Regions from separate parts of the Streptococcus sp. Marseille-Q6504 genome, predicted to be linked through region 2. Evidence: predicted binding sites of a transcription regulator. Region 2 holds the regulator's gene; the other holds the start of a gene.
What was found. Region 2 encodes CtsR, which represses protease genes until heat stress. Its sites were predicted from a motif close to TTGGTCAAAAAAGGTCAAANA; they were not measured.
Positions count from the first base shown of each region.

Region 1: the regulator CtsR is predicted to act here: its motif matches at 13,224-13,244, upstream of clpP (ATP-dependent Clp protease proteolytic subunit ClpP).

Region 1 covers NZ_CBCOON010000002.1:332,955-348,593, forward strand. Annotated here, with positions in the region: gene ACWPUA_RS03705 (heavy metal translocating P-type ATPase) at 1-1,607, shown strand, start outside; gene spxB (pyruvate oxidase) at 1,939-3,714, shown strand; gene ACWPUA_RS03715 (VOC family protein) at 3,869-4,216, shown strand; gene ACWPUA_RS03720 (LapA family protein) at 4,394-4,738, opposite strand; gene ACWPUA_RS03725 (SemiSWEET family transporter) at 5,061-5,321, shown strand; partial or broken gene ACWPUA_RS03730 (family 1 glycosylhydrolase) at 5,556-5,711, shown strand; gene manA (mannose-6-phosphate isomerase, class I) at 5,832-6,776, shown strand; gene ACWPUA_RS03740 (sodium-dependent transporter) at 6,819-8,159, opposite strand; gene ACWPUA_RS03745 (MerR family transcriptional regulator) at 8,391-9,131, shown strand; gene ACWPUA_RS03750 (NAD(P)/FAD-dependent oxidoreductase) at 9,173-10,348, opposite strand; gene ACWPUA_RS03755 (DegV family protein) at 10,405-11,250, opposite strand; gene ACWPUA_RS03760 (TetR/AcrR family transcriptional regulator) at 11,375-11,932, shown strand; gene ACWPUA_RS03765 (deoxycytidylate deaminase) at 11,951-12,418, shown strand; gene upp (uracil phosphoribosyltransferase) at 12,508-13,137, shown strand; gene clpP (ATP-dependent Clp protease proteolytic subunit ClpP) at 13,298-13,888, shown strand; gene ACWPUA_RS03780 (YlbG family protein) at 13,964-14,233, shown strand; gene ACWPUA_RS03785 (ABC transporter substrate-binding protein) at 14,321-15,481, shown strand; gene ACWPUA_RS03790 (branched-chain amino acid ABC transporter permease) at 15,597-15,639, shown strand, end outside.
Region 2 covers NZ_CBCOON010000009.1:8,034-23,672, forward strand. Annotated here, with positions in the region: gene ACWPUA_RS07910 (thiamine-binding protein) at 1-43, shown strand, start outside; gene ACWPUA_RS07915 (ABC transporter permease) at 6-764, shown strand; gene ACWPUA_RS07920 (ABC transporter substrate-binding protein) at 803-1,810, shown strand; gene ACWPUA_RS07925 (ABC transporter ATP-binding protein) at 1,810-2,538, shown strand; gene ACWPUA_RS07930 (hypothetical protein) at 2,745-3,005, shown strand; gene ACWPUA_RS07935 (hypothetical protein) at 3,155-3,394, shown strand; gene ACWPUA_RS07940 (DUF7675 family protein) at 3,422-3,715, shown strand; gene ACWPUA_RS07945 (CtsR family transcriptional regulator) at 4,050-4,508, shown strand; gene ACWPUA_RS07950 (ATP-dependent Clp protease ATP-binding subunit) at 4,515-6,947, shown strand; gene ACWPUA_RS07955 (NUDIX domain-containing protein) at 7,021-7,794, shown strand; gene ACWPUA_RS07960 (hypothetical protein) at 7,830-8,060, opposite strand; gene ACWPUA_RS07965 (hypothetical protein) at 8,336-9,031, shown strand; gene dusB (tRNA dihydrouridine synthase DusB) at 9,108-10,088, opposite strand; gene hslO (Hsp33 family molecular chaperone HslO) at 10,075-10,947, opposite strand; gene ACWPUA_RS07980 (helix-turn-helix domain-containing protein) at 11,112-12,539, shown strand; gene glpK (glycerol kinase GlpK) at 12,696-14,204, shown strand; gene glpO (type 1 glycerol-3-phosphate oxidase) at 14,246-15,639, shown strand, end outside.

The DNA of each region.
Region 1 (15,639 bases), on a different contig from region 2:
TCTTCTTCATTCTTTTGGGAGCAGTTTTTGAGGAAAAAATGCGAAAAAATACTTCGCAGGCAGTCGAAAAATTATTAGACCTACAAGCAAAAACAGCAGAGGTTTTGCGTGATGATGTTTATGTTCAAATACCTCTAGAACAAGTCAAAGTTGGGGATCTCATTCGCGTTCGACCAGGTGAAAAAATTGCCGTTGATGGTATTGTCTTAGAAGGTGAAACGAGTATTGATGAATCAATGGTGACTGGGGAAAGTATTCCAGTCGATAAATCAGTTGGAGATGCTGTCATTGGTTCAACCATCAATAATAGTGGTACGATCATTTTTAGAGCCGAAAAAGTGGGCTCTGAGACTATGTTGGCTCAGATTGTGGACTTTGTGAAAAAAGCGCAAACGAGTCGTGCTCCTATTCAAGATTTGACAGACAAGATTTCTGGGATTTTTGTACCAGCAGTTGTCATTTTAGGACTTCTTACTTTTTGGATCTGGTTTGTTTTCTTAGGAGAAAGCTTTGTGACGTCGCTCCTCTATGGAGTAGCAGTTTTGATAATTGCCTGTCCTTGTGCACTAGGACTCGCGACACCGACAGCACTCATGGTTGGAACAGGACGAAGTGCCAAGATGGGGATTCTTCTCAAAAATGGTACAGTTCTACAGGAAATCCAAAAAGTCCAAACGGTTGTTTTTGATAAGACAGGAACCTTGACCGAAGGGAAGCCAGTAGTGACAGATGTTATTGGTGATGAAAGCGAAGTGCTAAGTTTGGCTGCTTCATTGGAAGATGTATCTCAACACCCGCTAGCTCAAGCTATTGTTAATCGTGCATCTGAACTAGGAATCAGTCTTTACCCAGTGGAAAACTTCCAAGCCTTGCATGGAAAAGGTGTGACTGGGATTATTAATGATAAACAAGTCTTGCTGGGGAATGCCAAACTTTTAGCTGACCTTACTATTCCACATGATTATCAAGAACGATTTGATTTGCTTGAGAAAGAAGCAAAAACAGTTGTCTTCCTATCCGTAGATGGTCAGTTAAAAGGCTTAATTGCCTTGCAGGATGTCCCTAAGGAAAATGCCAAAGAAGCTATTGCCAAATTGAAAAAACGTGGCCTTAGAACGGTCATGCTTACTGGAGATAATGCTGGAGTAGCCCATGCGATTGCAGAGCAAATTGGGATCGAAGAAGTGATTGCAAATGTCTTGCCAGAGGAAAAGGCACACGAAATTCACAAGCTTCAAAAGAATGGCAAATTGGCCTTTGTTGGAGATGGTATCAATGATGCGCCGGCCCTCAGTGTAGCGGATGTCGGAATTGCCATGGGCTCTGGGACAGATATTGCCATTGAATCAGCAGATCTTGTCCTTACAACCAACAATTTACTAGGATTGGCACGTGCTTTTGATATGAGTAAGAAGACCTTTAATCGTATTCTACTCAATCTTTTCTGGGCTTCTATCTATAACCTCATTGGTATTCCGATTGCAGCAGGAGTGTTTTCTGGTCTTGGTTTGGTACTCAATCCAGAACTTGCAGGATTGGCCATGGCCTTTAGTTCAGTATCTGTTTTAATCAGCTCTCTTATGCTTAATTTTACTAAAGTCGATTAATACTCTTCGAAAATCTCTTCAAACCACGTCAGCTTTATCTGCAACCTCAAAGCTGTGCTTTGAGCAACCTGCGGCTAGCTTCCTAGTTTGCTCTTTGATTTTCATTGAGTATAAAAAGGCGGTCTTAACCGCTTTTTTCTATTCTAAAACAGATTTTCAAACCGCTTCCAAACTGTACTGTAATAGAGAATGAAAGTTTCTGAGCATATACTTAGAAATCTAAAATCAAATGTGATAAATTAGGATTGTAAATTTACTGAATCGTTTTCAAATAACATATAAAAGCGTTTTTTGTAAATATATGAAATTATTTTGAAGGAGAGTTATCATTATGACTCAAGGGAAAATTACTGCATCTGCAGCAATGCTCAACGTATTGAAAACATGGGGCGTAGATACTATCTACGGTATCCCATCAGGAACACTCAGCTCATTGATGGACGCTTTGGCTGAAGACAAAGATATCCGTTTCTTGCAAGTTCGCCACGAAGAAACAGGTGCTCTTGCAGCGGTTATGCAGGCTAAATTTGGCGGATCTATCGGTGTTGCAGTTGGTTCAGGTGGACCTGGTGCAACTCACTTGATCAACGGTGTTTACGATGCAGCTATGGATAACACTCCATTCCTTGCTATCCTTGGATCACGTCCAGTTAACGAATTGAACATGGATGCCTTCCAAGAATTGAACCAAAACCCAATGTACAACGGTATCGCTGTTTACAACAAACGTGTAGCTTACGCAGAACAATTGCCAAAAGTCATTGACGAAGCTTGCCGTGCTGCCGTTTCTAAAAAAGGTCCAGCTGTCGTTGAAATTCCAGTAAACTTTGGTTTCCAAGAAATCGACGAAAACTCATACTACGGTTCAGGTTCTTACGAGCGTTCATTCATCGCTCCTGCTTTGAACGAAGTTGAAATCGACAAAGCTGTTGAAATTTTGAACAACGCTGAACGCCCAGTTATCTACGCTGGTTACGGTGGTGTTAAAGCTGGTGAAGTGATCACTGAATTGTCACGTAAAATCAAAGCACCAATCATCACAACTGGTAAAAACTTCGAAGCGTTCGAATGGAACTACGAAGGTTTGACAGGTTCTGCATACCGTGTTGGTTGGAAACCAGCCAACGAAGTGGTCTTTGAAGCAGACACAGTTCTTTTCCTTGGTTCAAACTTCCCATTTGCTGAAGTTTACCAAGCATTCAAAAACACTGAAAAATTCATCCAAGTAGATATCGACCCTTACAAACTTGGGAAACGTCACGCCCTTGACGCTTCAATCCTTGGTGATGCAGGTCAAGCAGCTAAAGCTATCCTTGATAAAGTAAACCCAGTTGAGTCTACTCCATGGTGGCGTGCAAACGTGAAGAACAACCAAAACTGGCGTGATTACATGAACAAACTCGAAGGTAAAACTGAGGGTGAATTGCAATTGTATCAAGTTTACAATGCAATCAACAAACATGCTGATCAAGACGCTATCTACTCAATCGACGTAGGTGACACTACTCAAACATCTACTCGTCACCTTCACATGACACCTAAGAACATGTGGCGTACATCTCCACTCTTTGCGACAATGGGTATTGCCCTTCCTGGTGGTATCGCTGCTAAGAAAGACAATCCAGATCGCCAAGTATGGAACATCATGGGTGACGGTGCATTCAACATGTGCTACCCAGACGTGATCACAAACGTTCAATACGACCTTCCAGTTATCAACGTTGTCTTCTCAAATGGTAAATATGCCTTCATCAAGGACAAATACGAAGACACAAACAAACACTTGTTTGGTTGTGACTTCCCTAATGCTGACTATGCGAAAATCGCTGAAGCGCAAGGTGCTGTAGGATTTACAGTTGACCGTATCGAAGACATCGATGCAGTTGTTGCAGAAGCTGTTAAATTGAACAAAGAAGGTAAAACTGTTGTTATCGATGCTCACATCACTCCACATCGTCCACTTCCAGTAGAAGTACTTGAGTTGGATCCAAAACAACACTCAGAAGAAGCTATCAAAGCCTTCAAGGAAAAATACGAAGCTGAAGAGCTTGTACCATTCCGCCTCTTCTTGGAAGAAGAAGGGTTGCAATCACGCGCAATTAAATAATTTCTCTCATCGAAAATCAAATGTAAACTGCGTTATCTTCACCTTGCCGTACTCCAGTACTGCCTGCGGTTTGATGCCTTGTTTATTCTTTGATTTTCATAGAGAGAAACTTGAAAAGATCGGAGCAATCCGGTCTTTTTGTGGAGGACAGTAAATGAATTTAAATCAATTAGATATTATCGTGTCAGATGTTCCCCAAGTCTGTGCTGAATTAGAGTGTATCTTGGATAAAAAGGCGGACTATGTTGATAACAGTTTTGCTCAGTTCACGATTGGCAGTCACTGTCTCATGTTATCCCAAAATCATTTGATTCCTTTGGAAAATTTTCAGTCAGGAATTATTCTACACATTGAGGTTGAGGATGTCGACCAGAACCAAAAGCGGTTAAAAGAGAGAGGTGTCGAGATTTTACACGGTCCTTGTGAAACGGATTGGGGAACAGAGTCCTTATTAGTTAAAGGTCCTGCTGGTCTAGTGCTTGATTTTTATCGTATGAAATAAGGGGCTTAGTCATTTGAAGATAACCTTAACTATTCTTAAAACAGAATGTGAGAATATGAACTATTGAAAGATCGGAGCAATCCGGTTTTTTTTCTGTTATGCGATTTTCAGTCCGTCTCGTTCCATTAGGTGCGAGACAAAAAACCACCCGCTGACGGGTGGTTATGATTTCTACACTTATTGTTTGGCTTCCTGTTTTAATTGTTGCACCTGTTCCTTGTACTGGAGAAGCTCCTTGTCTTTTTTATGGATAGTCGTTTCTGCTTCAGCAATGCGGCTTTTCAGCTCTTGAGTCTTGCCATGGTGATAGCTAAAACCAATAGCACTACCAACAATGATCCCGATTACTAGACAAGTAAAAATCACCAAAATCAAGGGAGCAGATAGTTGTGTAAAGACAAGACTGACAGTTACTGTTTGACGATTGAGCAGACCAAAGGAGATCACAATGACTAATAAGATCAAACCGCCAATTAGATAAGCCTTATCTTTCAGTGACAATTCATTAAATTTTTTTAGCATAAGTTCCTTTTCTCCTGACTATGTTGATAGAAAATTACACACCATTTAGGTATTAACAAAATTCATTTTACTAGAAAATTTCGATACTGTCAATAATTTCTAACAGCTTATTTACCATCAATCGATTCATTGAAAAGGAGTATTCATTTTCTAATATTTGATTGACTAAACAGATCGGAGCAATCCAGTCTTTTTTCTGTTCCCTCTTTCTTCTCACAAGATTGTGATAGTTTACATCTTTATAACAAAAGCTTCAAAGTCTTGATTGTTTTGAAAGAAGATTATAAAATAAGATTCAGTAAAAATGAAATAGGTTTTGAAAATAACTGAAAAACAAATGAAAATGTTAGGTTGGGTAGCGACCTTTATGTCTGTTATGATGTATATGTCTTACTTCCCACAAATCATGGACAATCTGGCTGGTCAAAAAGGAAATTTCATTGAGCCCTTGGTTGCAGCGATCAACTGTAGTCTATGGGTCTACTACGGTCTTTTCAAAAAAGAAAGAGATATCCCCCTTGCAGCAGCGAATGCACCAGGTATTATTTTTGGCCTAGTAACCGCTATCACAGCTTTGATTTAAAAGGAACAGAGGAGACTAGTTTTCAGTCTTCTTTTTTTGTTTCCGGGGAGGCTATTTGCTTTTTCGAGAGGATAATTTTTTAAAAAACAATCTGATCAACTTAAATAGTAGAATAGTATCAGTATGTCACAGTATTTTATAAGAAAAGGTTTCAGAATGAGCTATAATATAAGTAAATGAACAAGCAAATAAGAAAGTTGAGTAGACTTATGACCGAAAAACTGACTTTTCCGGATGGTTTCGGCTGGAACAGGCGAAATGAACAAGCGCTATGGCTTTATCTATGTGGATCGAGATAACGCAGGAAATGGGACTCTCAAACGTAGCAAGAAGAAATCCTTCTACTGGTACAAGGATGTCATTGCCAGCAATGGTGCAAGCATTGAGTAGAGCACATTTGTTCACTATTTTTATAAAATCTTCTCCCTAATTTATAAGATGTGAAAAAGAGTTCAACTGGAACTCTTTTTTTGCTATAATGAAGGGAGAAAAATCAGACAGGAGATCAAGATGTCAGAACCGTTATTTTTAAATTCTGTAATGCAAGAAAAAATCTGGGGTGGGACTAAACTACGTGATGAGTTTGGCTACGACATACCAAATGAAAAGATTGGTGAGTATTGGGCGATCTCAGCTCACCCAAATGGTGTGTCTAAGGTAGCCAATGGTCGCTATGAAGGAACAGACCTCGCTACTTTGTATGCGGAACACCGTGAGTTGTTTGGCAACCGTCCAGAACCAGTATTTCCACTCTTGACTAAAATCCTAGATGCCAATGACTGGCTCAGTGTTCAAGTTCACCCAGATGATGCTTATGGACTAGAGCATGAAGGCGAACTTGGAAAAACAGAGTGCTGGTACATCATTGCTGCAGATGAAGGTTCAGAGATTATTTACGGTCACAATGCTAAGTCAAAAGAAGAACTCCGTCAGCAAATCGAAGATAAGAACTGGGATGCCTTGCTTACAAAAGTACCTGTTAAGGCTGGAGATTTCTTCTATGTACCAAGTGGAACCATGCATGCTATCGGTGCGGGAATCTTGATTCTTGAAACGCAACAGTCTAGTGATACAACCTACCGTGTCTATGACTTTGACCGCAAGGATGATAATGGCAACTTGCGTGAACTTCACCTCGAAAAATCAATCGATGTTTTGAATATTGGTGAGCCTGCAAACAGCCGTCCTGTGACTGTCAAAGCAGATGATTTGCGTTCAACTTTACTTGTCTCTAATGAATTCTTTGCTGTCTACAAGTGGGAAATCACAGGAAAAGTTGAATTTGAGAAGACGGCTGATTACAGCTTGTTCAGTGTCTTGGCCGGTCAAGGGAAACTGACTGTAGACGGAAAAGACTATCCAATTCAAAAAGGTAGCCACTTTATCTTGCCGAGTGATGTTGAAGCTTGGACCTTGGAAGGGCAAGGTCTAGAATTGATTGTCAGCCATCCATAAAAAGAAAAGACTTGAGAGATATTCTCAAGTCCTTTTTTCTATTTACATAAATTGGGCGATAAAGACCACGATGATGATAATTGGGATGATGTAACGAAGAAGGAAGAGCCAGACTTGGAAAAGTCCTTGCTTCCATGGTGTTTCATCAAGATGAAGTTCCTCCATTGCCAGTGTCTTCTTGAAAATATAGCCTGTAAAAAGGGACAAGCAGAGAGCACCGAAAGGCATAAGGAGGTTGGAAACCAAGAAATCCATAGCGTCAAAGAAGGTCTTTCCAAAGATATGGACATCAGCCATCACACCATAGGATAGGGCCGAAGGGATACCAAAGACAAAAGTCAATACTCCTAAAATCATGCTCCACTTAGCACGCTTACGATTGTCTTGGTTGGTGATGTTACCAACATTGATTTCAAGCATAACGACTGAGGAAGTTATCGTCGCAAAGAGGAAAAGCAAGAGAAAGAGAATATAGAAAATAGTACCAAAAGGCATATTGTCAAAGAGTTGCGGCAAAACAATAAAGAGGAGACTTGGTCCACCTTCAGATTGGATATTAAAGGCTGACATCGCAGGGAAAATCGCAAGTCCCGCCATGATAGAAACTGAGATGTTCAAGGCTACGATAGACATTCCTGATTGGACCAGCTTAGTTTTCTTGTCTAGGTAGGAAGCGTAAGTCAACATGGCTGTAACTCCAAGGGATAGGGCAAAGAAAGATTGACCCAGTGCATAGAGAAGTCCAGCACTTGTTAGTTTTGAAAAGTCAGGTTTGAGGAAGTAAACGACACCTTCCATAGCATTTGGCAAGCTAAGAGAACGCCCGATGATAATGACAAAGATGATAAAAAGTAGAGGCATCATGACCTTAGAAGCTCTTTCAATTCCTTTTTGAACGCCGTGTGATACGATGAAAATGTTCAAGAAGATAAAGGCTGCTTGGGCTCCTAAAGCAATAACTGGATTAGAAATGATGGAAGAGAATTGCTGGGCATAATCTCCATTTCCGATTAGGTGGAATAATCTTCCAATCTCGATACCAAGGTATACCAGAATCCAACCCCCAATGACACTATAAAATGAGAGAAGGATGAAAAGAGCAAAGGCACCAATCCAACCAATAAAGTTGTACTTTTGAGTGTTGCCAAGTTTTCCAAAAGTTTTGATTGCTGACACGCCAGCGCTTCGACCAAGGGCAAATTCAGCCAGCAAAAGAGGGAAACCAATTAAAATTGTCGAGATAAGAAAGACCAGTAGAAAGCCTCCCCCACCATTGGCAGCGGTCATATAAGGGAATTTCCAAACAGCTCCAAGACCAATAGCAGAACCAGCAGATGCAAGGATGAAGCCCAGTTTTGATCCCCATTGCGATTTTTCAGACATCGTTAAAACTCCAATCTATTTTTAAAATAAGAAAAGGCTACTTGAGTTGTCAAATAGCCCTCTCTCAATTGCTCTTTAAGAGCCTTTTATTTGATTGATAGACTTGATTATCCTATCATGTTTTCTGAAGCCTGTCAAGAAAGCGATTTTCATGTTTTCATAAAAAATATGATAAAATACTTGACTCTACCCTAAGGTAAGGGGATATACTATTCATGTGAGGAGGAAATCATGTACCATATCAAAGAAGCTGCGCAACTTTCAGGTGTCTCCGTCAAGACCCTCTACCATTATGATAAGATAGGACTCTTGGTTCCGTTAAAATCAGAAAATGGCTATCGAACCTATAGTCAAGAGGATTTAGAACGACTTCAGGTTATCCTCTATTACAAGTATCTAGGCTTTTCTTTAGAAAAAATAGCAGAGCTATTAGAACAAGAAACTTCAGAGTTATTGCCCCATCTGATCAGGCAACTGGACTATCTGACTCGAGAAAGGCAACATCTGGATACCTTAATTTCAACCTTACAAAAAACCATTCAAGAACAAAAAGGAGAAATAAAAATGACCATTCAAGAAAAATTCACTGGATTTAGCTACCAAGACAATCAAAAATACCACCAAGAGGCAGTAGAGAAATATGGCCAAGAAGTCATGGATCAGGCCCTCGAACGCCAAAAAGGACGAGAGGATGAGGTTACATCAGCCTTTAATCAAGTCTTTCAAGCCTTGGCTCAAAATCTCAAAGCTGGTCTACCGATAACAGAATCTGAAAATCAAGAGGAAGCAGCCAAGCTCTTACAAGCTATTCGTACTTATGGATTTGACTGCTCTATCGAGGTCTTCGGTTATATCGGCCAAGGCTATGTCTATAATCCAGAGTTCAAGGAAAACATTGATAAGTTTGGAAAGGGAACTGCTCAATACACTTCTGATGTTATTGCCCACTATGTTAGAACTCAGACAAAATAAAAATCGGCGGAGTAATCTCTGCCGATTTCTTACTTTAAAGTTTAATCATAATGTAGACTTCCTGCCACCCATCCGGTGCAGAGGGCAGAAGTGATGTTAAAGCCACCTGTGTGGGCGTTGATATCTAGGACCTCTCCTGCAAAGTGAAGGCCAGGAACCAGTTTACTTTCCAGCGTTTTAGGATTGATTTCCTTGAGACTAACGCCACCTTTGGTCACAAAGGATTTAGCCAAGGACATTTTTCCTGTCACAGGGATTTTGAGTGCCTTGATAGACTGGATAAGTTGGTCGCGTTCTTTTTCTGTTAGTTGTTTGACCTTTTCTGGGTAGCCTTGCACCAAGAATTCTGCCAAGCGTTCAGGGAGCAAAGTCTTCAAGGCATTTTTTAAGGATTTTTCACGGTTTTCTTCTAGAAAATTTACTAAGTCGTCTTCAGAAAGTTGTGGCAAGACATCTAAAGATAGGATTTCGCCACCCTTGACAAAGCTTGACATACGCAGAGCAGCGGGACCAGATAAACCAAAGTGGGTAAAGAGGAGGTCATGGGTGATGACGTGCTTGCCATAGCTGAGGGTCACATCATCTAGTGAAATTCCCTGCAAGGCTTTATGCGGGAAATCCGTCAATAAGGGACTTTCAGCAGCCTCAAGTTCGGTAATGGTGTGTTTGAAATGGCGGGCAATCTCGTGACCAAAACCAGTCGAACCAGTAGAAGGATAAGACTTACCACCTGTTGTGACAATGAGTTTATTACAAGTAAAGGTCTGGTCTGCGGACTTAAGGACAAACTGGTCGTCTATCTTTTTAACAGAAACAATCTCTGTTTGAGTAGCAATTTGCCCACCTAGCTCCATGATTTTCTTCTCCAGAGCCTCGATTATGGTTCGCGATTTATCGCTGGCTGGGAAGACACGTCCGTGGTCTTCAACCTTGAGTTTAACACCATTTTCCGTGAAAAAATTAATGATATCATGGTTATCAAACTGGGAGAAGACACTGTAAAGAAATCGCCCATTGCCTGGGATTCCAGCTAGTAGGTCGTCTAAAGTGCTGTTGTTAGTTACATTGCAACGACCACCACCAGTTCCAGCTAATTTTTTTCCAAGTTTCCGATTTTTTTCAATGAGAAGGGTTTTCTGCCCGTAAAAGCTACTGGAAATCGTAGCCATCATACCAGCAGGGCCACCTCCGATGACAATAGTATCAAAATGTTTCATAAGAGTATTGTACCATAAAAAAACAAGAGATGATTAGACATCTCTTGTCAGATTTATTAGTTGATTTCGTATCCCATGAGGAGCCCACCTTCTTCCGCATAGAAACTGCAGAGTCCAGAAGTTGGGATGATTCTAATGTCAGCTTGTGGGTATTTTTCTCGTAAGAGCTCTGAGAGCTGTTGGCAGAATTTTTCATTGCTGCGGTGAGCCATGACGATACGCCCACCAGCGTAGCCAGCTTTGATTAACTCTTCATAAGCAGCCTGAAGAGACTTTTTAGCACCACGAGCCTTTTGGAGGAGTTCTAAGGTTCCGGTTTCGCTTGCTTCCCCGACCATACGAATATTGAGGAGCCCGACAACTGTACCAATAAGCTTACTCAATCGACCGTTTTTAACCAAGTTATCCACTTTAGCAAGAACGAACAACAACTTCGTTTTTTCTTGGTAAGTAGTAATCACTTCAACCACTTCTTCAAAAGAAAGTCCTTGGTCAATCAAGTCATTGATTTTCTCAACAATTAAGTCTACCTCTCCACCAGCAGACAAACTATCAATAACGTGAATCTGAGTGTCAGGGTGGTCTTCGAGATAAATGTTTTTAGCTAATTGAGCACTATTGTGGCTACCAGAGAGAGTTCCAGTGATAGTCACTACAAAAATATGTTTGGCACCTTCGAATGCTCGTAAGTAATCATCAGGACTAGGGCAGGCTGATTTTGAAGCTTCAGAAGTCGCATACATAGTTTCCATCATCTTATCGATATCCAGATTGGCATCATCGACAAAGACTTGATCTGCTACCTGAATCTTTAAGGGAACACTGACAAATTCAGTATCAAAAGCAAGGTTTTCCAGCTGGCGATAATCACAACCAGAGTCAGCTACAATCTTCCAAGTCATAGAAATTCTCCATCTTTATCACTTATACATTGACAAAGGTTCTGTCTTTTTTTACAATTATATCATGAAAGCCCTTGAAACAAAAGTAGTACCTCTCTGTTGTCACAAGTAGAAAGAAATTGTTATGTCTGAACGTAAAATATCTGAAAAATCGCTTGAAAACCTTAGAAAATCAAATCAAGAATCTAATTTGCTAACCAGAGAAGCGATTGAAACAGCTCTTTTGCAACTCTTGGAGAAAAAGGAGTTGGCTAAGATTAGCATTTCTGAGTTAGTCAAGCGTGCTGGCGTTTCTCGTGCAGCTTTTTATCGAAACTATGATTCAAAAGAAGAGATTTTAGAAAGTGTCTTTAAACGTAGCGTCCATAACATCATGGAGCAATTGAGTCATTACGATGTTAAAACAGACCTTTATCTCGTATGGGTTCACCTCTTTAGAGAAGCCAAGAAAGAAGCCAAAGTTATTCAGCTTGCCCTAGACTATCACTTAGAAAAAATCTTTGTGCAAGCCATGCAAGAATTTCTAGAAAAATACTATGGGAAATCAAAAGGTGTCAGTTCTTACCTGCATTCTTTTTGGAGTTCGGCCATCGTATCGGTCTTGCTTAAATGGATCAAGGATGGGATGAAGGTTCCTGCTGAAAAAATCGCAGATCTACGCCTGCCATTTTTTAAAAAATAAAACATGAGGAGAAATGCTATGACAGAAAAAAGACTAGCTTGGGATGAGTATTTTGCTGCTCAAGCCTTATTGATTGCCAATCGCTCAACCTGTAAACGTGCCAAGGTAGGAGCTGTTTTAGTCAAGGATAACAAAGTTATTTCAACAGGCTATAATGGTTCTGTATCAGGAACAGAGCATTGTATAGATCATGACTGTCTGGTGATTGAAGGCCACTGTGTCCGCACTCTTCATGCAGAGGTAAATGCTATACTGCAAGGAGCCGAACGTGGAGTTCCTAAAGGCTTTACAGCTTACGTTACTCATTTTCCATGCCTCAACTGTACAAAACAACTGCTTCAGGTAGGTTGTGAGCGTGTTGTTTATATCAACCAATACCGTATGGATGACTATGCCCAACACCTTTATCAAGAAAAGGGAACAGAATTAACTCACCTACCACTTGAAACAGTGCAGGCAGCTCTCCAAGAGGCTCACCTAATCTAGAAATTATAAAAAAATAAATGGTTTAGAAAGCTTTTTAAACCATTTTTTGATATAATAAGAAGAATAAATTGAAAGAAGGAATTCTGAAAATGGGAAAACTTGAAGTTATTAATCATCCACTGATTCAACACAAATTATCAATCTTGCGTCGCACTGACACTTCTACAAAAGCTTTTCGTGAACTAGTAGACGAGATTGCAATGTTGATGGGATATGAAGTGCTTCGTGATCTTCCACTTGAAGATGTAGAAATCGAAACACCGATCACAAAAACAGTTCAAAAACAGTTGGCTGGTAAAAAATTGGCGATTGTCCCAATCTTGCGTGCAGGTATTGGTATGGTTGATGGACTATTGAGTTTGGTTCCAGCAGCAAAAGTTGGTCACATTGGTATGTACCGTGACGAAGAAACCCTTCAACCAGTAGAATACTTGGTAAAATTACCTGAAGATATTGACCAACGTCAAATTTTTGTAGTTGATCCTATGCTTGCAACAGGTGGATCAGCGATTTTGGCTGTTGACTCCCTCAAAAAACGTGGAGCTTCAAACATCAAGTTTGTCTGTCTTGTATCAGCTCCAGAAGGTGTGAAGGCACTTCAAGCAGCACACCCTGATGTAGAAATCTTTACAGCAGCTTTGGATGAACGCTTGAACGAACATGGTTACATCGTTCCAGGTCTTGGAGATGCTGGAGACCGCTTGTTCGGAACAAAATAAGATTCTAAAGTGATATTGAGACTATAGCTTAGTCTTAGTTTTGAAAGGAGGTTAAATTTTTGTATCTGTTATTAGGATAGAGCAAAGATTTGACCTTTTTTGACCAAGGATATATAATAATCCTATTAACAAAGAAATTAGAAATCAAAAGGAGAAATGAATGATTCCTGTAGTTATTGAACAAACAAGTCGTGGAGAACGCTCGTATGACATTTACTCACGTCTTCTTAAGGACCGCATTATCATGTTGACTGGACCAGTCGAAGACAATATGGCAAACTCAGTTATCGCCCAATTGCTTTTCTTGGATGCCCAAGATAGTACAAAAGATATTTACCTTTATGTAAACACTCCTGGAGGTTCTGTATCAGCTGGTTTGGCAATCGTTGATACTATGAACTTTATCAAGGCAGATGTCCAAACTATCGTTATGGGAATGGCAGCCTCAATGGGGACTGTCATTGCATCAAGTGGAGCAAAGGGTAAACGTTTCATGCTTCCAAATGCAGAATACATGATTCACCAACCAATGGGTGGTACAGGTGGTGGTACTCAGCAGACTGATATGGCCATCGCTGCTGAACACTTACTTAAAACTCGTAAGACTTTGGAGCAAATCCTAGCAGATAATTCTGGCAAATCTGTTGAGCAAATCCATAAAGATGCTGAACGTGATTACTGGATGAGCGCTCAAGAAACTCTTGACTACGGTTTTATTGACGAAATTATGGCTAATAATTCTTTGAATTAAACTACTAAAGCAAGCTCGACTGAGCTTGTTTTTTTTGATATAATAGAAGGAAGATTGTAAGAAGGAAGTTGAATTATGTTTCAAAAAGAGAATCGGTCTGGTCTGATTATCTATTTATACTATAATCGCGATGCTAAAAAACTCGCAAATTATGGTGATATTTGTTACCACTCAAAAAAACATCGTTACCTACAACTTTATGTCCCAACAGAGGAAGTAGAAGAGCTGGTAAATCGTTTAGGAAAAGAGAAATTTATCAAGAAAGTGAGAGTTTGTCATATCCAAGAATTGGAAACTCCTTTCGTTGGGAACCTATATAAAACTAGCGAAAACGTTATCATTTAAAAAGTGAGAGAAACCTGTTGACAGTTTTCTGATAATTCGGTATATTCTTAACATGTAATTTAAATTGAACATTAAAAGGAGATAAACATGAAGAAAAAATTTGCATTGTCACTTGTAGCTCTTGCAAGTACAGCTCTTTTAGCAGCTTGTGGGGAAGTGAAGTCAGGAGCTTCAAACACAACTGGTAACCCAATCGATGAAAAAGTTGTAAAAATTGGTTTCAACTTCGAAGAAACTGGTGCTGTAGCATCTTACGGTACTTCTGAGCAAAAGGGTGCTCAACTTGCAGTTGATGAAATCAACGCAGCAGGTGGTATCGATGGAAAACAAATCGAAGTAGTCGACAAAGATAACAAATCTGAAACTGCTGAAGCTGCTTCTGTTTCAACAAACCTTGTGACTCAATCTAAGGTAGCAGCTATTGTAGGACCTGCGACTTCAGGTGCAACTGCAGCGGCAGTAGCAAATGCTACACAAGCTGGAGTTCCATTGATTTCTCCAAGTGCTACTCAAGATGGTTTGACAAAAGGTCAAGATTTCCTCTTTATCGGAACATTCCAAGATAGTTTCCAAGGAAAAATCATCTCAAACTACGTTTCAAACAAATTGAACGCTAAGAAAGTGGTCTTGTATACAGATAACTCAAGTGACTACGCTAAAGGTATTGCAAAATCTTTCCGTGATTCATTCACAGGTGAAATCGTAGCAGACGAAACATTTGTATCAGGTGATACAGACTTCCAAGCAGCTTTGACAAAAATCAAAGATAAAGACTTTGATGCAATCGTATTGCCAGGTTACTATACAGAAGCTGGTAAGATTGTAAACCAAGCTCGTGGTATGGGAATTGATAAGCCAATCATCGGTGGTGACGGATTTAACGGTGCAGAATTTGTTCAACAAGCAACTGCTGAACGCGCATCAAATATCTACTTCATCTCTGGATTCTCAACTACTGTTGATGTTTCAGATAAAGCAAAAGCCTTCCTTGAAGCTTATCGTGCAAAATATAACGAAGATCCTTCAACATTTGCAGCTCTTGCTTATGACTCAGTTTACCTTGTAGCTAATGCAGCAAAAGGTGCAAAAACTTCAGTTGATATCAAGAACAATCTTGCTAAAACACAAAACTTCGAAGGTGTTACAGGTCAAACAAGCTTTGATGCAGATCATAACACTGTGAAAACAGCCTTCATGATGACCATGAATAATGGTAAAGTAGATGCGGCAGAAGTCGTAAAACCTTAATTTTATAGATATCGTAAATGGGGAATGAGCTTTTACTCACTCCCTGTTTCGGTATTTATAAAGGGATTATTTTTTTATAAAATCCTAAAAATAAAACTTAGAAAGAGTGAACCGTATGCTTCAACAACTTGTCAATGGTTTAATCTTGGGTAGTGTCT
Region 2 (15,639 bases):
CATTGATGAGAAACTTGAAAAGTATAATGAGACGGCATATTAGTCTGCTAGGATTTTTAGGTGTCTTATCCGTTTGGCAGGTGGCGGGATTCTTAAAACTCTTACCAAAGTTTATCCTGCCGACACCACTTGAGATTCTCCAGTCTTTTGTTCGTGACAGAGAATTTCTTTGGTACCATAGTTGGGCAACCTTGAGAGTAGCCTTATTAGGTTTGGTCTTGGGTGTTATGATAGCCTGTATTATGGCCGTCCTTATGGATAGTCTGAGTTGGCTCAATGACTTGATTTACCCCATGATGGTAGTTGTCCAGACCATACCGACAATTGCTATAGCTCCTATTCTAGTTTTATGGTTGGGTTATGGAATCTTGCCCAAGATTGTATTGATTATCTTGACGACAACCTTCCCTATTATCGTCAGTATTCTAGATGGATTTAGGCATTGTGACAAGGATATGCTGACCTTGTTTAGTTTGATGCGAGCAAATCCTTGGCAAATCCTGTGGCATTTTAAAATCCCTGTCAGCCTGCCCTACTTTTATGCAGGACTGAGGGTCAGTGTCTCCTATGCCTTTATCACAACAGTGGTATCTGAGTGGTTAGGAGGCTTTGAAGGACTTGGTGTCTACATGATTCAGTCCAAGAAACTGTTTCAGTATGATACCATGTTCGCGATTATTATTCTGGTATCGCTGATTAGTCTTCTGGGTATGAAGCTAGTCGATATCAGTGAAAAATATGTGATTAAATGGAAACGTTCATAGAACAATAACGTTTGAGAAAAAGAAAAGAGGAAATTAAAATGAAGAAAACATGGAAAGTGTTTTTAACGATTGTAACAGCTCTTCTAGCTGTCGTGCTTGTGGCTTGTGGCCAAGGAACTGCTTCTAAGGATAACAAAGAAGCAGAACTCAAAAAAATTGACTTTATCCTAGACTGGACGCCAAATACCAACCACACAGGACTTTATGTAGCCAAAGAAAAAGGGTATTTCAAGGAAGCTGGAGTGGACGTGGACTTGAAATTGCCACCAGAAGAAAGCTCATCAGACTTAGTAATCAATGGTAAGGCGCCATTTGCTATCTATTTCCAAGACTATATGGCTAAGAAATTGGAAAAAGGAGCAGGTATTACTGCCGTTGCAGCGATTGTAGAACACAATACATCAGGGATTATTTCTCGTAAGTCTGACAATATCAATAGTCCAAAAGACTTGGTTGGCAAGAAATACGGAACTTGGAATGACCCGACTGAGCTTGCTATGTTGAAAACCTTGGTAGAATCTCAAGGTGGAGACTTTGACAAGGTTGAAAAAGTACCAAACAACGACTCGAACTCGATCACACCGATTGCCAATGGCGTTTTTGATGCTGCCTGGATTTACTATGGTTGGGATGGAATCCTTGCTAAATCTCAAGGTGTAGATGCTAACTTTATGTATTTGAAAGACTACGTTAAAGAATTTGACTACTATTCACCAGTGATCATCGCTAACAACGACTATCTAAAAGACAACAAAGAAGAAGCTCGTAAAGTCATCCAAGCTATCAAAAAAGGCTACCAATACGCTATGGATCACCCAGAAGAAGCTGCAGATATCCTCATCAAGAATGCCCCTGAGTTAAAGGATAAACGTGACTTTGTTATCGAATCTCAAAAATACTTGTCAAAAGAATATGCAAGCGACAAGGAAAAATGGGGACAATTTGATGCTGACCGCTGGAATGCCTTCTACAAATGGGATAAAGAAAATGGTATCCTCAAGGAAGACTTGACTGATAAAGGATTCACGAACGAATTTGTAAAATAATGACAGAAATTAGACTAGAACACGTAAGCTATGCCTACGACAATGAAAAGATTTTAGAGGATATTAACCTGCAGGTGACTTCAGGTGAAGTGGTCTCTATCCTAGGCCCCAGTGGTGTAGGCAAGACCACTCTCTTTAACCTGATTGCAGGGATTTTAGAAGTCCAGTCTGGACGAATCATTCTTGACGGTGAGGAAAATCCCAAGGGGCGCGTGAGTTATATGCTCCAAAAGGATTTACTTTTGGAACACAAGACTGTCCTTGGCAATATCATTTTGCCCCTCTTGATCCAAAAGGTGGACAAGGCAGAAGCCATTGCCAAAGCAGATGAAATTCTTGCTACCTTTCAGTTGACGGCTGTAAGGGATAAGTACCCTCATGAACTCAGCGGTGGGATGCGCCAGCGTGTTGCTTTGCTTCGTACCTATCTTTTTGGGCATAAGCTCTTTCTTCTAGACGAGGCCTTTAGCGCCTTGGATGAGATGACTAAGATGGAACTTCATGCCTGGTATCTTGATATTCATAAACAGCTAGGCCTGACGACACTCATCATTACGCATAGTATAGAGGAGGCCCTCAATCTCAGTGATCGCATCTATATCTTGAAAAATCGCCCTGGTCAGATTGTTTCTGAAATCAAACTCGACTGGTCTGAAACCGAAGACAAGGAAGTTCAAAAAATTGCCTATAAACGCCAGATTTTAGAAGAATTGGGCTTAAATAATTAGAAATGAAGAGAGTTGGTGAAGTTTATTCTTTACTTGCTCTCTTTTGTCTATAAATGGAAATTCTGATAGAGAAAAGTGATATAATTGACGTATGGTGATGTGATGAAAAAAGAAGAAATTAAAAATATATAGGCGCAAATCTTGAATTCAATGTTAATGGCCGAGGTGCTTACTTTAAATCAAGTATTTGTGTAGTAGGTAATTATATGAGAAATAGAATCATTGATGTTTACAGAATTGCAAATCGTTTGGTCTCTATTACAGTTGAAAATCCAGACTTTTCTGAATTAAGAGTTAATCAATTTGTAAAAATTGGAGACAAAGAGTATAGGATAAATAGTCTCCCTTTTGTGGATTCAACCCCACCAAAATCTTTTTTTGAAATGGATACATTTACAATTGACTACACAGAGGATGAATTGATGAATAAAGTGGCAGTATTTACGCTATCGGATAGTCAATCATAGTGTGTTGCACAGAAACTATAGCAATCAATCCGTTCAATGTGTCAACATGTATTATAAATCTAAAAAATGAAGACGGTGGCTTGAAAGAATCAGGGCAAGTTGTGTGGTACTAAATGACTTGAGCGACTTTAGAATATAGGAAAAAAGCAATGATTAGACTAATTAAAATTTTCAATTCTAGTATTTTAGGATATTGGTATATTCCAGAAAATCGTGACCCAGGTTTGATTGAGATTGATGAGAGCACTGGTGAAGTTACAGTTGCTATCGAGTCAAATTATGATAAAGAACTTGGGGCACCCTATTATGCAAACAAGGCTCGTGGAGCAGTGAAGCAGATGTGGGATAGAGGAGAATTACCAAGCAAGAAATCATTTACCTGGTGGTAATTTTAAGAGATAACAAAAAGTGATTAAATGATGTTAAATAATGAACTAAATGACTACAGCAAACAAGACCCATTCGATGAAATAGATGAACCCATTTTTTCGGAGTCTAATCTTGAAGGGTACAGTGATTTTTACAAAGATAGTGAAGAGTCAAAAGTTTGGTGGATTGATAAGATAGATGTTAGAGGAGAAATATTATTCAGCTTTGATAAGAAAAAAATTTATAACCTTTTTCTTGACTATCCTCACAATATGACGGAAGAAGAAGTTAGAATTTTTGATAGAGAAAATCCTTACTGGAGAGATTTTTTCTCTCGATGATAGAATATGAACTATAGCTAAAAACTGTGAAAAACTCACACTACAAAAAACTTCGGTACATCATTAATGATACCGAAGTTTTTTTCTAGACTTTACGAAATATTTCTTAGATTTGATCATAAATAACATACTTTCAAAGGATTTGAAAGCTAGGTGTAACTTTGTTATTATAACATAATTGTAGGATAGAAAATGAAATGGGAATTGCTTGTTACCTATAGCTATTTTTAAAACTCAGTATTTTCAAGGACTTAGCCTTAAAAATTTGACTTATAGAGTCTTAAATGATAGTATAGTCAAAGATAGTCAAAGTTTAAGAAGGAGGTAGCAAGCTATGAAATTTAAAAATACATCGGACCATATTGAAGCCTATATCAAGGCGATTTTAGAACAATCTGGTATCGTAGAATTGCAACGAAGCCAGCTAGCGGATACCTTTCAAGTCGTACCTAGCCAGATCAACTATGTGATTAAGACTCGTTTTACAGAGAGTAGAGGATATCTAGTTGAGAGTAAACGTGGTGGTGGAGGCTATATTCGCATTGGTCGAATTGAATTCTCTAACCATCATGATATGCTCCGCGATTTGTTGTATTCAGTGGGTGATGAGGTGAACCAAGTCATCTTTGAAGATGTCTTAAGACTCTTAGTCGAACAAGAACTCATGACCCGCCAAGAGATGAGTCTATTATTAGCTATGGGGACAGACCGAATTCTAGGTGAGGAAGCTAATTATATTCGTGCTAATATGCTTCGTCAGTTGTTGCACGAAGTAGATAGAAAAGGAAAATAAAACGACATGAAATATTCAAAAGCATTGAGAGAATGCATCGATAGCGCCTTTCTGGTAGCGAGTCGCTTTGATGCAGATTACCTAGAGTCTTGGCATTTGCTGATTGCCATGGCCAATCATAGCTACAGTGTTGCTGGAGCAACTTTAAATGAATTCCCGTATGAGATTGATCGTTTGGAGGAAGTGGCTGTAGAATTAACAGAAGCCAACTATAACCACAAGGAAGATTACAAGGAACTCCCATTTTCCTATCGTTTGAACGTCTTGATGTTGGAGGCGGAACATGTTGCTTCGGTGGTACATGCCAAAGCATTGGGAACAGAGCATCTTCTCTACGCTATCTTGCATGATGGTAATGCCCTAGCTACTCGCATTTTGGAAAAAGCAGGATTTTCTTATGAAGATCAGAAAGATCAAGTCAAGATTGCTGGGCTTCGTCGTAGTCTTGAAGCGCGTGCTGGTTGGACAAAGGAAGATTTGAAGGCTCTGCGTCAGCGCCACAGATCAGTAGCAGATAAGCAAAATTCTATGGCAAATATAATGGGTATGCCTCAAACTCCAAGTGGTGGTTTGGAAGATTACACTCATGACCTCACAGAGCAAGCTCGTTTAGGCAAGTTGGAACCAGTCATCGGGCGTGACCAAGAAATCTCTCGTATGATTCAAATCTTGAGTCGAAAAACAAAAAATAATCCAGTTCTAGTTGGAGATGCAGGTGTTGGTAAAACAGCTCTGGCACTTGGCCTTGCACAGCGAATTGCCAACGGAAATGTGCCTGATGAGATGGCTAAGATGCGAGTCCTAGAACTTGATTTGATGAATGTGGTTGCAGGAACTCGTTTTCGTGGAGACTTTGAAGAACGTATGAACAATATTATCAAAGATATCGAGGAAGACGGTAAGGTTATCCTCTTTATCGATGAGCTTCATACCATTATGGGATCAGGAAGTGGTATTGATTCGACCTTGGATGCGGCCAATATCCTGAAACCCGCCCTAGCGCGTGGAATTCTGAGAACTGTTGGGGCAACCACTCAGGAAGAATACCAAAAACACATCGAAAAAGACGCAGCCCTTTCTCGTCGCTTTGCAAAAGTGATGATTGAAGAGCCGAGCGTGGCTGATAGTATGGCTATCTTGCGTGGCTTGAAAGAGACTTATGAGAAACACCACCATGTTCAAATTACAGATGATGCAGTCGAAACAGCTGTCAAAATGGCACATCGCTATTTGACTAGTCGTCACTTGCCAGACTCAGCCATTGATCTTTTGGATGAAGCGGCAGCAACTGTTCAAAATAAATCAAAGCACGCTAAAAAAGATGAGTCAGGTTTAACACCTGCAGATAAGGCCTTGATGGATGGCAAATGGAAGCAAGCAGCTCAGCTCATTTCAAAAGAACAGGAAGTTCCAGTCTATAAAGATCTAGTAAAAGAGTCTGATATTTTGACAACCTTGAGTCGCTTGTCAGGTATTCCAGTTCAAAAATTGACGCAAACAGATGCCAAGAAGTATCTCAATCTTGAAGCTGAACTCCACAAGCGTGTGATTGGGCAAGAACAAGCAGTATCTAGTATCAGTCGTGCCATTCGCCGAAATCAATCGGGTATTCGTAATAACAAACGTCCAATTGGTTCCTTTATGTTCCTAGGACCAACAGGTGTTGGTAAAACAGAATTGGCCAAAGCCTTGGCAGAAGTCCTCTTTGATGATGAATCTGCCCTTATCCGCTTTGACATGAGTGAATATATGGAGAAATTTGCAGCTAGCCGTCTTAACGGAGCTCCTCCAGGTTATGTAGGCTACGAAGAGGGCGGAGAGTTGACCGAGAAGGTTCGCAACAAACCATATTCAGTCTTGCTTTTTGATGAGGTAGAAAAGGCTCACCCAGACATCTTTAATGTGCTCTTGCAGGTCTTGGATGATGGTGTCTTAACGGACAGTAAGGGTCGCAAGGTTGATTTCTCAAATACCATCATTATCATGACATCAAACCTTGGTGCGACAGCTCTTCGTGATGACAAGACAGTCGGTTTTGGAGCTAAAGATATTCGTTTTGACCAAGAAAATATGGAAAAACGGATGTTCGAAGAGTTGAAAAAAGCTTATCGTCCAGAGTTTATCAACCGTATTGACGAAAAGGTGGTCTTCCACAGCTTGTCAAGTCAAGATATGCAGGAAGTGGTTAAGATTATGGTCAAACCATTGATTGCAAGCCTGACAGAAAAAGGCATCGACTTGAAACTGCAAGCATCTGCCCTTAAGCTTCTAGCTCAGAAGGGATATGATCCAGAAATGGGAGCTCGCCCACTGCGCAGAACTCTGCAAACAGAAGTAGAAGACAAACTAGCAGAGCTCCTTCTTACAGGTGAACTGAAAGAAGGTAAGACACTTAAGATTGGTGTCAAAGCTGGTCAATTGAAATTCGACATTGTATAAAACAAGAACTATGAATCTATAATTTGTAGATCCGCCCTCTTTATTGCCATCAAAAGCAGAAAGGAAGTAGAAGATGATGAATCAGATAATTCCAACCGGGATGACAGAAAAAGAGTACTTTGAAGTTCACGCTAGTCAAGCTGAATTTTTAGACTGGTATCACCAGCAAGCACTCCCTCAGTACGAAAAGCCAAGTGTGACTGTGGATATGGTAGCCTATTGCTTTGTAGAAGGGAAAATGAAACTCTTTCTGATTCGTCGTAAGGCACACCCTTTTCAAAATTGTTTAGCGCTAGTTGGTGGATTTATGGATAAAGGGGAAGATGCTGCCCATGCTTGTCAACGTGAGGTAAAAGAAGAAATCAATCTTGAGCTTCCACTGGAAAAGATTGAGCAGCTAGTGACAGTATCTACTCCTGGTCGTGATCCCAGGGGTTGGACAGTTACCATTGCCCACTTGGTGTACCTACCTAGTCGAGCTCTTGACTTAGTCCAGGCAGGAGATGATGCAAAAGAATTCGTTCTTGTAGATGTTGATTTTCACACAGGCAAGTGTTACTTGGATGGCAAAGAACTTGACGAGAAGGACTTTGCATTTGACCACTTATCCATTATTCAAGAATCCATCAGGAAAATTCAAGAAGCTATCGACTATGACCCTCGTTTCCTTTATCTACTAGAGGATGAGTTCACAGTGGATGATGGGTTAGCCCTCGTTGAGACTCTGTGCCCAGGCAAATCATGTACGAGTGATAGTTTCTTATCGAAATATGGTCATAGCATAGAGGAAGTTGGATTTAAACGGATTCCTCAGAAGGAAGTTATCACTATTTATCGATTAAAATAAAAAGTGAGGTCGGGATTTTCCCGACCTCTTTTTGTTTAAGGATGTTTATCTTTATTAGAATTGCTCATGATTCGAATGAATAAATCTTTGTATTTATATTTTAAATAATGTTCGTGTAAGTACATTAGAGACACATAGACAATCATGAAAATGGCAGTTAGGTAGAACAAATCAAATGTTGTCTGAGCGTAATGAGTAGCACCCCCATAAGAAACGAAAGCAGCTAAAATCAACCAAGGAAGATACTTGTAATAGTTTCTTAACATAAGCCTACACCTCCAATATCCTATTTCAATTTTATTATAGCCCTTCAAGAAAAAAATGCAAGCGATTACACTTGTAAAATATAGTATTTTTAGTAGGAAAAATTTCCTGTTTTTTAAATTTTTAACGAATAATAGAGATAGGAGGATTAAAAAGAACAAATATAAATAAAAACCAAAACCATATATAAATAGTTGACAAACCCTAAAATAAATATTACAATAACATTACAAAAGTATTTCATAATATTTCAAAAAGATTACACAGGAGGCACATCATGAAAACAAAACATTCAATTCGTTTACTAGCAGTAGCCGTATTGGCTTCAACTTTGCTTTTAGGAGCATGTGGTAATAAAAAAGAAGAAGCTAAAAACGACAATGTAAATAAAACAACACAAACCACGTCAAGTTCAAAGGCAAGTTCTTCAAACAAAGAAAGTAAAACTCAAGCTTCAACAAGCACCACTACTTCAGAAAAAGCTAAAGCTTCCTCTGAACAAGCTTCAAGTCCTACAACTCAGGGTCAAGAATCCAACCAAGCTGCACCAACTCCCCAAGCTCCTCAGCAACAGGAAACTCCATCTCAACCATCTTCTAATCAGCAAGCTTCACAAAGTCAATCTAATCAAGCAAGCCAGTCAACTTATGATCCAACGACTGACCGCAAATTACAAGACCAGCAGGCGGAACATAATAAACGTTACAAAGGCGTTTTAACCATGGTCGATGGTGATTTTTCAGCAGCAGCAGGAAGCTGGAAGGGTGCCAATGGCGAGACTATCACTGTCTCATCAGGAGGTCAATTTACAGTAGAAACTGCTGATGGAAAGAAAGAAAATTATTCTATTAGAGGTTACGCCTATACTCTTGATGATGGTAAATATAATGCCAAAATTGGTGGTGGAAAAATCATCCAAATTACAACAGGAGCAGATGGTACAGTTTCTAGTGTTGTCTTGATTCAACCATAGAATCTAGCGGAAAAACTTCTCTCAAAACAAATGCAAACCCGTAACTCAGTTGAAGTTACGGGTTTTTTGTTGTCTTTTATACCTTCTCTAACTGCAAGAGTTCTTCAATCTCAGCCAGAGTACTGGCTTGCGAGATGGCTCCACGGAGTTTGGCTGCACCTGAGGTACCACGGAGGTAGTGAGGGGCGAGACCACGGAATTCACGAACGGCAATGTGCTCACCTTTGAGATCAATCAAGCGTTTCAAGTGTTCGTAAGCAATCTTCATTTTGTCTTCAAAAGTCAAATCAGGCAGGATTTCTCCAGTTTCAAAGTAGTGGTTGATTTGGTTGAAGAGATAAGGATTTCCCATAGCTGCTCGACCAATCATAACGGCGTCAGCACCAACTTCCTCGATGCGCTGTTTCGCTTCTTGGACCGTACGGATGTCTCCGTTGGCGATGAAGGGAATCTTGGTTAGAGCTTGTGCAACCTTATGAAGGGTCTCTAGGTCAGCGTGACCAGTGTACATTTGTTCACGTGTACGACCGTGCATAGCGAGGGCAGAGACACCTGCGGCTTCGGCAGCTAGGGCATTCTCAACTGCTAGGGATGGGTCAGACCAGCCCGTACGCATTTTGACAGTGAGGGGGATATCAAGGACAGATTGAACCTTGTTGATGATAGAGTAAATCTTGTCTGGGTCCTTGAGCCACATAGCCCCAGCTTCGTTTTTCACGATTTTATTCACTGGGCAGCCCATGTTGATATCCACGATATCAGTCTTGGTGTTTTCTTGGATGAATTCTGCTGCGCGAGCTAGGCTATCTTCATCGCTACCAAAAAGTTGGATGGAAACAGGGTTTTCGCTCTCGTCGATATGAAGCATGTGTAAGGTTTTTTCGTTGTTGTATTGGATACCTTTGTCAGAGACCATTTCCATAACAACGAGGCCTGCACCAAGTTCTTTTGCGATAGTACGAAAGGCTGAGTTGGTCACACCAGCCATGGGTGCGAGGACCGTCCGGTTTGGAATCTCGACGTTCCCAATCATAAAAGGTGTATTAAGATTTGTCACGAATGAGTTCCTCCAGGTCGTTTTCATCAAAGTTATAAGTTGTTTGGCAGAATTGACAAGTGATTTCTGCCCCGTGGTCTTCATCCTTCATTTCCTGTAAATCTGAGCTTGGGAGGCTAGCGAGAGCATCCATAAAGCGTTCTTTGCTGCAGTCGCATTGGAAACGAATTTCTTCTTCGGACAGACGTTTGTATGATTCGTCGCCGTAGATAGCCTTGAGAAGGGCTTCAATATGGTCATCGCTTTCCAGAAGAGTTGAAATGGCTGGCATTTCTTGGATTCGTTTTTCAAAACGTGCGATTTCTTCTTCCTTTGCTCCTGGTAAAACTTGGAGCAAGAAACCACCTGCAACTTCGACCTTGTCGTCTTTGTCTAAAAGAACATTGAGGCCAACTGCTGAAGGCGTTTGTTGACTTTCTGTAAGATAGAAAGCTAGGTCTTCACCGATTTCTCCAGAGATAAGAGGCGTCATGGAATTATAGGGATTTCCAGTGCCATAGTCTGTAATCACTAGAAATTGACCGTTTCCGACAAAAGGTCCAACGAGGACTTCTCCTGTTGCAGTCTTTTTAATGTCAACTCCAGGGTTTTGAACGTAGCCTTTGACGTTACCCTTGGTATCTGCAACTGTGATAATGGCACCGAGGGAGCTAGTTCCAAGAACCTTTACGGTTAGCTTGGTATTTCCTTTTTCGTTGGCAGCGAGAATTTGGCTGGCAATTAGAGTACGACCAAGCGCTACGGTTGAGCTAGCTTGGGTTTGATGTTTTTCTTGAGCAGTGAGGACTGTTTCTGTGCTGTCAAGGACAAAAGCACGAAAAGCTCCGCTTTCTGATATAGTTTTAATAATTTTATCCATAGCTACTATTTTAGCATAAAAATGCCCAAAGAGGGAGTGGTGTGTTTGCTGTTTCTATGGAATAATGACAAGGAAATCGGCTTTAAAATAAAATGAGAAACAGATTATTTCAGCATTTGTAAGATTTATGCTATGCTTGTAGGAGAAAATGAAAGGGGTAACAAATGTATTTAGGTGATTTGATGGAAAAAGCCGAATCTGGTCAATTTTTAGTCCTTTCTTTCCTATTACAAGATTCGCAGACAACAGTCAAGGAAGTCATGGAAGAAACAGGTTTTTCAAAGGCGACCTTAACCAAGTATATCTCTCTAATTAACGAAAATGCTTTAGAAAGAGGGTTAGAGCTGACCATCCACTTGGATGATGAAAGCCTGCGTCTGTCTGTCGGTACTGCCACAAAGGGGAGAGAGATTCGGAGCTTATTTCTAGACAATGCCATTAAGTACCAAATTTTGGTTTACCTTCTCTATCACCAACAGTTCCTAGCCCATCAACTGGCTCAAGAATTAATGATTAGCGAGGCCACGTTTGGTCGCCATTTGTCTAGCTTGAATCATATTTTGTCAGAGTTTGACTTATCCATCCAAAATGGTCGTTGGCGAGGTCCAGAGCATCAGATTCGTTACTTTTATTTCTGCCTTTTCCGCAAGGTCTGGTCCAGTCAGGAGTGGGAAGGTCACATGCAGAAAGCTGAGAGAAAGCAGGATATTGCTACTCTAGAAGAAATCTGCGGTGCCAGCTTGTCTTCGGGTCAGAAATTGGACTTGGTTCTCTGGACTCATATCAGTCAACAGCGCCTTCGGGTTAACGCCTGTCAATTTCAGGTTATAGAAGAAAAAATGCGAGGGTATTTTGACAATATTTTCTACCTTCGTTTACTTGGCAAGGCTTCTTCTTTTTTTGGTGGCCAGCACATTCCTCTAGGAACTGAAGATGGGGAGATGATGATATTCTTTTCATTTCTCCTTTCTCATCGTATTTTTCCTCTTCATACTATGGAGTATATTCTTGGTTTTGGAGGGCAATTAGCCGATTTGCTGACACAAATGATCCAGGAAATGAAGAAGGAGGAGTTGCTGGGGGACTACACAGAGGACCATGTCACCTATGAACTCAGCCAGCTCTGTGGTCAAGTTTATCTCTACAAGGGCTATATCTTGCAAGATCGATACAAATATCAGATAGAGCATCGCCCCCCTTATTTGCTGATGGAGCATGACTTTCGAGATATTGCTCAGAAAATTTTTGCCTCCTTGCCAGCCTTTCATCAGGGGACGGATCTGGATAAAAAAATCCTTTGGGAATGGCTTCAGTTGTTGGAGTATATGGCAGAAAATATAGGCAAACATCTGAGAATAGGGCTAGATCTAACAGCAGGCTTCCTTGTCTTTTCGAGAATGTCGGCCCTTTTAAAACGATATTTGGAGTACAATCGTTTCATTAGCATTGAAGCCTATGACCGTACTCGTCATTATGATTTGCTGGTTACCAATAACCCTATCCATAAGAAAGAACAAACACCTATCTACTATTTGAAAAATGATTTTGACATCGAAGATTTAGCTACGATTCGTCAGATGCTATTTGCCTAAAAAACCTGAATTTTCAGGTCTTTTTTGTGAAATTCGCACAATCTCCTCACTTTTTTTTAAAATTTTAAAAAAATTGATAGACAGGAAAGCGCTTTATTTTGTATACTAGTTACTGTAAAGAGGAACCCCCTCAAGATTTTATCAGGAGGACAGCACATGTCACAAGAAAAATACATTATGGCTATTGACCAAGGAACTACCAGTTCTCGTGCCATCATTTTTAACAAAAAAGGCGAGAAGGTCAGCTCTAGCCAAAAAGAATTCACTCAAATTTTCCCTCAAGCAGGTTGGGTAGAGCACAATGCCAATGAAATTTGGAACTCTGTTCAGTCAGTTATTGCGGGTGCTTTCATCGAAAGTGGTGTGAAACCAAGTCAAATCGAGGCAATCGGGATTACCAACCAGCGTGAAACAACTGTCGTCTGGGATAAGAAAACAGGGCTCCCTATCTACAATGCTATCGTTTGGCAATCACGCCAAACTGCTCCTCTGGCTGAACAACTGAAAAGCCAAGGTTATGTGGAAAAATTCCATGAAAAGACTGGTTTGATCATCGATGCTTACTTCTCTGCGACCAAGGTTCGTTGGATTTTGGACCATGTAGAGGGCGCTCAAGAGAGAGCTGAAAAGGGTGAATTGCTCTTTGGTACCATTGATACTTGGTTGGTTTGGAAATTGACTGACGGTGCGGCTCACGTGACCGACTACTCAAATGCAGCCCGTACCATGCTTTATAACATTAAAGAACTTAAATGGGATGATGAGATTTTGGAAATTCTCAACATTCCAAAGGCTATGCTTCCAGAAGTTCGTTCTAACTCTGAGATCTACGGTAAGACAGCGCCATTCCATTTCTACGGTGGAGAAGTGCCGATATCAGGTATGGCTGGTGACCAACAGGCAGCCCTCTTTGGACAGTTGGCCTTTGAACCTGGTATGGTTAAAAATACTTATGGAACAGGTTCTTTCATCATCATGAATACTGGTGAAGAGATGCAGTTGTCTGAAAATAACCTCTTGACAACGATTGGTTACGGAATCAATGGCAAGGTTTACTATGCCTTGGAAGGTTCTATCTTCATCGCAGGAAGTGCCATTCAATGGCTTCGTGATGGACTTCGCATGGTCGAAAATTCACCAGAATCTGAAAAATACGCTCGTGATTCTCACAACAATGATGAAGTTTATGTCGTTCCAGCCTTTACAGGTCTAGGTGCTCCATACTGGAACCAAAATGCTCGCGGTTCTGTCTTTGGATTGACTCGTGGAACAAGTAAGGAAGACTTTATCAAGGCAACTCTTCAATCAATTGCTTATCAAGTGCGTGATATTATCGATACGATGCAAGTGGATGCTCAGACAGCTATACAGGTCTTGAAAGTAGACGGTGGTGCAGCTATGAACAACTTCCTCATGCAGTTCCAAGCTGACATCTTGGGAATCGATATTGCACGCGCCAAAAACTTGGAAACAACAGCTCTAGGAGCAGCCTTCCTAGCTGGTTTGTCAGTAGGGTACTGGAAAGACTTGGATGAGTTGAAACTCTTGAACGAGACAGGAGAACTCTTTGAGCCATCTATGAACGAATCTCGCAAGGAACAACTCTACAAGGGTTGGAAGAAGGCTGTGAAAGCAACCCAAGTCTTTGCGGAAGTAGACGACTAATACTGGAAGAATAAAGTGACTTAGTTAGAAAGTGTGTAAATATGGAATTTTCAAAGAAAACACGTGAATTATCAATTAAAAAAATGCAGGAACGTACCCTGGACCTCTTGATTATCGGTGGAGGAATCACAGGGGCTGGTGTAGCTTTGCAGGCGGCAGCTAGCGGTCTTGAGACTGGATTGATTGAAATGCAGGACTTCGCAGAAGGAACATCTAGCCGTTCAACAAAATTAGTTCACGGAGGTCTGCGTTACCTCAAACAATTCGACGTAGAAGTGGTGTCAGATACGGTTTCAGAACGTGCAGTGGTTCAACAAATTGCACCTCACATTCCAAAACCAGATCCAATGCTCTTGCCAGTTTACGACGAGGATGGAGCAACATTTAGCCTTTTCCGTCTCAAAGTAGCCATGGACTTGTACGACCTATTGGCAGGGGTTAACAATACGCCTGCTGCAAACAAGGTTTTGAGCAAAGAAGAAGTCTTGGAACGCCAGCCAAACTTGAAGAAAGAAGGTTTGGTAGGAGGTGGAGTTTATCTTGACTTCCGTAACAACGATGCGCGTCTCGTGATCGAAAACATCAAACGTGCCAACCAAGATGGTGCCCTCATTGCCAACCACGTGAAGGCAGAAGGCTTCCTCTTTGACGAAAGTGGTAAGATTACAGGTGTCGTGGCTCGTGATTTGTTGACAGACCAAGTCTTTGATATCAAGGCTCGTCTGGTTATCAACACGACAGGTCCTTGGAGCGACAAGGTACGCAATCTGTCTAATAAGGGAACGCAATTCTCACAAATGCGTCCAACTAAGGGAGTTCACTTGGTGGTGGACTCAAGCAAGATCAAGGTTTCACAGCCAGTTTACTTTGACACAGGTTTGGGAGATGGTCGTATGGTCTTTGTTCTCCCACGTGAAAACAAGACTTACTTTGGTACAACCGATACAGACTACACAGGTGATTTGGAACATCCAAAAGTGACGCAGGAAGATGTAGATTATCTACTTGGCATTGTCAACAACCGCTTCCCAGAAGCAAACATTACCGTTGCTGATATTGAAAGCAGCTGGGCTGGTCTTCGTCCATTGATCGCAGGCAATAGCGCTTCTGACTACAATGGTGGAAATAACGGAACCATTAGCGATGAAAGCTTCAATAACTTGATTGCGACTGTCGAGGCTTATCTATCGAAAGAAAAATCGCGTGAAGATGTTGAGTCTGCTGTCAGCAAGCTTGAAAGTAGCACATCTGAGAAACATTTGGACCCATCTGCAGTTTCACGTGGTTCGAGCTTGGACCGTGATGACAATGGCCTGTTGACCCTTGCTGGTGGTAAAATCACAGACTACCGTAAGATGGCTGAAGGGGCTATGGAGCGCGTGGTTGACATTCTCAAAGCAGAATTTGACCGCAGCTTTAAACTCATCAACTCGAA